One region of the Paenibacillus sp. MAHUQ-45 genome, then DNA from elsewhere that is predicted to be linked to it. Evidence: riboswitches for the same ligand, from Rfam matches in the RefSeq annotation. Region 1 holds a riboswitch; the other holds the start of a gene.
What was found. Region 1 has a riboswitch for cyclic di-GMP ahead of AC3Y23_RS21800 (anti-repressor SinI family protein). Riboswitches for the same ligand answer to the same signal wherever they lie in the genome.

Region 1 (3,263 bases):
GGGGCTGGGCGTTGTCTCAGCAGCGCTTGGATTGACTTTGGTCGGCGGGGGAACCTTCGCATATTTCAGCGATACCGCGCAAAGTACAGCTTCTTTTAACAACGGAACATTGAGCTTGGATTCTGATCCCTCTGTGATCGTGGACCTCAACAATCTCAAGCCAGGTGATATCATCACCAGAGACTTCAAGCTGAAGAATAGCGGCTCACTTGATATTTCCCAAGTGCTGCTGAAAACGGCAACTGAAGTTATAGACGTGAACAATGACAATGGAACCCATAACTTGAAAGATGACATCGTGGTCACCTTCCTGGTTAATAAAGACAAGATCACTTCTCCGGTTCTGATTAAAAAACTGTCTGAGCTGGAAAACCTTTCGCCTGACCTTGTAAAAGCAGGCATCCTTGGTTCAGTTTTCGGCGAAAAATCAGGGATCAAGGCAGGAACTCTGGATAAGCTGTCTGTTCAGTTTGCCTTTGTCGACAACCTCCAGCCTCAGAACTACTACCAGGGAGACAGCCTGAAATTGAAGTGGACCTTCGAGGCTAAACAAGGCGCTGGCGAATACAAGTAAGCCGTTCGATCTCAACGCATTAACTATTTTGTCTACCATTTTATTAACCATATAAGAGGAGGAATTTATTCATGGGTATCAAAAAAACATTGGGTCTTGGCGTAGCAACGGCGGCTTTGGGATTGTCTTTAATCGGGGGCGGCACCTTCGCTTACTTCAGCGATACAGCGGAAAGCACAGCAACTTTCGCCGCTGGTACGCTGGATCTGAATACTAATCCTGAGCAAAATGTGAACCTGAGCAATCTGAAGCCAGGTGACATCGCTGTCCGCAACTTCACTCTGCAGAATAGCGGCTCGCTCGACATTAAAGAACTGAAGCTGGTTACTACGTATATCGTAACTGATACTAACAGCAACAACGCCGGACAGGATCTGGGTGCTCACTTTAAAGTAAAGCTCCTTGACAGCAGCTATACTAGCGGCTCAATTGCTGGCCATGTCGTTGCCGAAGCAACACTCAAGGATTTGCAGAGCAATCCAGGCTACGATTTGGTAGCCAATGCCTTCCCAGGCGGCATCTCCGCAGCCCAATCCAAGACGCTCAAATTAGCCTTTGAGTTCGTTGAGAACGGCCAGGATCAAAACATCTTCCAAGGTGACAAACTGGACGTGAAGTTGACCTTCAACGCCAAGCAAGGCGCCGGAGAATTAAAATAAGTCTGATTCCTAAAAACTACCGGCATCTCTTACACCCTTCACCGGGCTAAGACATGCCGGTTTTTGCTCCAATCCCCTCCTCTTTTCTCCTCTGAACAGCAATGTGTCTTTGTCCGTTTCAAGGAAATTTGTTATACTTATACAAAAAGTACGGAGGGGCGTTGTCATCGTGCCTGATAATATGGGAGGGCGCATCCATGAACTCCGGGTCGAGAAGGGCTTATCCTTATCCGAACTTGCGGACAAGGCGGATGTGGCCAAGTCGTACCTGAGTAATGTTGAGAGAAATATTCAGTCCAACCCCTCTATCCAATTCATTGAAAAAATTGCCGACGCACTACAAGTATCTATTCACGTGTTGCTATATGGAGACCTCTCCGACACTGAAGAGACGCCGCTGGATTCGGAATGGTTCCGGCTCGTGCAAGAGGCAATGAGCTCCGGCATCAGCAAGCGGGAGTTCAAGGAATTTCTAGATTATCAAAAATGGCGTCTTGAACAAAAGGATTAAAGATTTCGGCCCTGAGCGCTTCAATAGCTTGGGGCCCCATCATATAGAGAAGGGCACAGCATATGCTGTGCCCTTCTCTATATGTATCTGTTATGATTCAAGCTGCTAAATAGCCTTCAAAGCCTTCTCATTAAAGAAACGGCGAATCTCCTCCGCCTTGATGCCCGCCTTCTTGGCACTCAGCAGCAAATATACCCATTCTAAATCCAGATCAACTGTCTGCAGTTCTCCGTTGTTCCCCTGGTTGGACTTATCCAAAAAATCTCCTCCTAAGATTTCGCGTCCCCAGGCAGTCCGGCCGTCGTAGTATTTCTACCTTAGACCCGAGACTTTGTGCCCCTGCCTTTCAACAGGTTTACCCTTTACTGGACCCTTTACATGAAAGGATCTGGCTAGAAATTATTATTAAAAACCATACTGCAATAACATTATACAAGAAAGAATCGGAAAAGTGTGTCGTTTTCTGGGAATTTCTAAGGTGAGAAATGTAAAAAGTTTAGCTCTTTTTGACTAATACCTGTCCAAGTTGAAACCACCTGTACCCAATGCACAATTTTGAACTTATTAATAATTCTACTAACCCAAAATAGACTAATTATAGAACCATTAACCCATATCCGAGCATTGTAATCAGGTTTTATAAAAAAAACGAGGACTATCGAATTATTTTAATAGTTACACTTGTTGATGTAATCTATTTATGGCGCTATGGCATCAATGACCAGGCTGAACCATACCGTTTTGCGATTGGATTGGACGAAAGTATGAATTGATTAAGGCCACCGAAAGTAGCACAATAGTAAGGAAATGAAAACGCAACCATCACAGCTCCGAACAAGGCCCATACCAGCGCCCCGCGTTTGGAGTTCATCCGTTAGGAGGATGTATTCATGGCAGCCAAAGAGCCCTACAATGAATCTGTTTGGAGCAAATATTATGGCCCCAATCTGGGCTACATTCAGGAGAAGTATGAGCAGTTTGTGAAAGACCCCTCCTCAGTTGAAAATAATTACCGTGAACTTTTTACTGTTTATGGCCCGCCTCCCCTGGCGCCGGATGCTGAACCAGCTCCGCAGCCTATCGTCTCGGGAGATGCAGTTTGGCTTCGCAAGGCTGTCAAAGCCTCTAAGCTAATCGCTAACATTCGTATATATGGCCATTTGGCCGCCAATATTGACCCGCTGGAGCGGGATCACAATCCTATGACAAAATGGCTGAATCATGAAACGTATGAATTGACGCGAGAGGACCTCATGGCCCTCCCTGCTTCACTAATTTGGGAGAATGTCCCGGATAATATTCAAACCGCTTGGGACGCCGTTCACCGGATGCGCCAAGCCTATACACAAACTATAGCCTACGAATTTGGTCATGTGCATGATGAACAGGAACTTCGCTGGTTGAACAGCCAGGCGGAGTCCGTTAACTCACCTGCGCCATTGAATACCGCCGAACGCAAGGATTTGCTGAATCGGCTAATTCAAGTGGAGCAGTTTGAGACCTTCCTGCACAAGACTTT
Region 2 (3,263 bases), on a different contig from region 1:
CCGTAGGCGGCGCCCATAATATATTCAGCCAGATCTGGGAAATGGTCTTTAATAGGGGCCAAGGCTTTGGCACCATAGTCCCCTGATAAGTTAGCAAAGTGGTTCAGACCACTTTTGATGTTGTTGTTCAAATTGTCGCTCATAAATTGGCCCCCTAATTAAAGATTCACTACACGGTGTGCAGTAGGTGGTACTTCGTCACGGTCTGTCAACAGTTCGATTACTGCAACCTTGTTCAAGGCTACCGCATCTTCGATCGCAGCGGAGAATTGTTCCAACGTCTCACAGCGATATCCGCTTGCTCCAAGGGATTCACCAAACTTCACGGCGTCCATTGGGACTTCGAATAGGGTTCCGTCAATTCGGCCCGTAGTCTTCTGCATTCCCTTAAGCGCCATATCCAGTTGCATGTTGTTCACAACGATAAAAATAACCGGGATATCCTTACATACTGCTGTATTAATCTCTGCACCGAGCATCATAAAGCATCCATCGCCAGTCACACAGAAGATCGTTTCATCCGGTGATGCAACCTTGGCGCCGATAGCCATGCCAATGGCGTTGCCCATGCAGGCAAAATAGGCATCAAACACAAAACTGCCCGGTTTTTTAACGTTATACCATTTAACGGCATTAAAGCCATGGCTTCCGTCATCCACGAACATAGTGTTGTTGTATGGAATCAGATCACTCATCACATTCATGACTGAAGCCAGAGAGAGACCAGGGAGCTCAGGCAGTTCATCCCGATAGTTAAAGCTTTCGGTAGTACGTTTGGTCACAGAATCTCTATCCAGGTGTTCAAGATAATACACAAGATTATCACGCAGATCCCCGGTGACCGGTATTGTTTGGGAGGTCAGAATTTTGCCCACAAACGTAGGATCACTATCGAACTGAATTAAAGTCTCTGGATGGTTCTCACGTTTGAGATTACAGATGGTCATATCGCTCAGGCGGGAGCCCAGTACAATATACAAATCGCTGCGATTTAGCAGATCATCACCATGAGTGCATCCGCCGACACCGACAGGACCGTGATACAGCGGGTGATCCCAAGGAATAGCACCTTTGCCGCCAGGAGAAGTCACGACAGGGATGTTGAAGGTTTCAGCCAATTCGATCAGCTCTTTATGAGCTCCGGAACGGTTAACACCTTTACCCGCAATAATCAGTGGGTTCTCAGCATTGTTGATAGCGTTGATTACACGGTCAAAATTGGAGATGCTTACGAACGATTCGCGCTCTGGATAGACTACCGGGAATTCTTCCAGCAGTTCTGTCTGAACGTCGAAAGGCAAGCAAAGATGAACGGGACCACGGTTACCGCTCAGAGCAATCGAGATAGCATGATTGAAAATGGTACTGAAGTTATCGCCACGTTCTACAAGCTTGCTGAATAGAGTAGCCGGTTTGAACATATCAGCAAGATCAGCCAGATATGAGGAAGAATCCTGACATTGCGGAATACCTAATTCTTTTATGGATTGATGACCTGTAATAAATAGTACCGGAAGGTTATTCGCTTTGGCATGGGCCGCTGCAGTCAGTAGGTTCGTTCCTCCGGGACCGGATGTTCCGAAAGCAACACCTAGTCCGCCAGTCTTAAGGGCATAGCCTGCGGCTTCAAACCCGGAACTGGATTCATGTCTTCCAGGAATAAACTCAATACCGTAATCCACCATCTTTAGAACTAAAGGACAAATGGATTTACCAATAATACCAAATGAATGGGTTACTCCGAGATTACGTAGTGCCTCCGCCATAAAATCTGCGACTGTCTTCAAAAAAAACACCTCTCAAGTGTATGAATTGGGATAAGTAAAAAGATAAATATATTATCGTTCTGGTGATGCGAAATGATTAGAACGATACAAACGGGTATAAAGAAACAACAAAACCTGTGCTCGAATAATGGAGCACAGGTTGGAAGCAAAAAACCGCCACTCAGACCGCAAGATTAAGTCGATCCTCCTGGTTTTCTCTGCAACCTGGCAGTCATGGCCTCAGAAAAATGAGGCTGTAGATCCATGGCTTTGCGTCATTCCTTTTCAGGAATTTTGCCCATATAAATTATATAACTAATTATAAGAATAATTTTCCTTTACATTATATTCCTAGCTCGTCTTTGTCAATATATTTTACACAAATGAACTCGGAATTTGACGAAAAAAATGAAAGAGAATAGGGATATAGTTTTAATTTAAAATGTATCCAAGGGGGTATTGTAAATTAGAATGCGGTTACAAAATAGAGCGAAAATAAACTATTAATTGGGTCAGTATGGAATATTTGACTAGAGGGGTTGGTGCAAAAATGCAAATTGGATCAAAACAATTGGATGGAGAAGATTAGATAATAATTGAAGAAATTAGTTGACTCATCATTTGCCGTGATATTTTTAATGAAAGAATTGAATCCAAATACTTATTTTTTTCTAAACTATAATGGAAGTGAGTGGGTTAAAAGTAGGATGCTTGAGAGGGGAGAAGGCGAATCGTTATTTGTGAGTATGAATTTTACGGAAAGGTCTGAAAGCGATATAATGCAAACGTTTCATAAGTTTGAAAAACTGCCGTATAAAATAGAGCTTATACGGCAGTTTTGTGCTGAAAGGAACAAAAATTAAATTTTGATGACAAATTCTAAAATTTAAAAATATGAATCGTTTTTTGTAGCTGGAAGACGGCTGACGTCATTTTTTCACTCTCTTCTGCAACAGATTCCAGAGCATTGATCTGCTCACTCATCGATGCAGAGACCTCTTCAGTGCTGGCCGCTGTTTGCTGGGTAATGGCGGAGATGTTCTCGATCGCAGAGGAGATTTTCAGGGCACTGTCCAGCATCAGATCGCTTTCCGAAGAGAAGGCGGCGATCTGCTCGGTAATGTACTGTACGCTTTGGACAATTTGCCCGAAAATTTGTGCAGTCTGAATGATCATTTCATTCTGTACCTGAACGACTTCCTCATTGATGGTAATATTCGCAATGGCTTCCTTGATATCGGCTTCAATGCTTCGCACCAAGCTGAAGACCTCTTTGGTCGAGGCCGTTGATTCCTCAGCCAGTTTGCGAACTTCGTGGGCGACCACGGCGAACCCGCGGCCATGCTCTCCGGCACGGGCAGCTTCGATGGAAGCATTCAAGGATAACAGGTTGGTCTGTTCCGCAATTTCGGTAATTGTCTTGGTAATCATGGTGATACCGCGAGCGTTATGGGAGAGGGCATCAATAGTATCAGCTACTTTTTGTGTAGCTTCAAT

Region 2: linked by a shared signal. The riboswitch ahead of AC3Y23_RS03750 (thiamine pyrophosphate-binding protein) and the one ahead of AC3Y23_RS21800 (anti-repressor SinI family protein) in region 1 are both predicted to bind cyclic di-GMP.

What each region holds. Positions count from the first base shown of each region.
Region 1 is NZ_JBYUPV010000011.1:64,829-68,091, forward strand. It holds gene AC3Y23_RS21785 (TasA family protein) at 1-574, shown strand, start outside; gene AC3Y23_RS21790 (TasA family protein) at 646-1,233, shown strand; gene AC3Y23_RS21795 (helix-turn-helix domain-containing protein) at 1,415-1,744, shown strand; gene AC3Y23_RS21800 (anti-repressor SinI family protein) at 1,850-2,002, opposite strand; cyclic di-GMP riboswitch class I at 2,030-2,114, opposite strand; gene AC3Y23_RS21805 (2-oxoglutarate dehydrogenase E1 component) at 2,635-3,263, shown strand, end outside.
Region 2 is NZ_JBYUPV010000002.1:9,663-12,925, forward strand. It holds gene AC3Y23_RS03745 (carboxymuconolactone decarboxylase family protein) at 1-143, opposite strand, end outside; gene AC3Y23_RS03750 (thiamine pyrophosphate-binding protein) at 159-1,796, opposite strand; cyclic di-GMP riboswitch class I at 1,983-2,075, opposite strand; gene AC3Y23_RS03755 (hypothetical protein) at 2,363-2,629, shown strand; gene AC3Y23_RS03760 (methyl-accepting chemotaxis protein) at 2,646-3,263, opposite strand, start outside.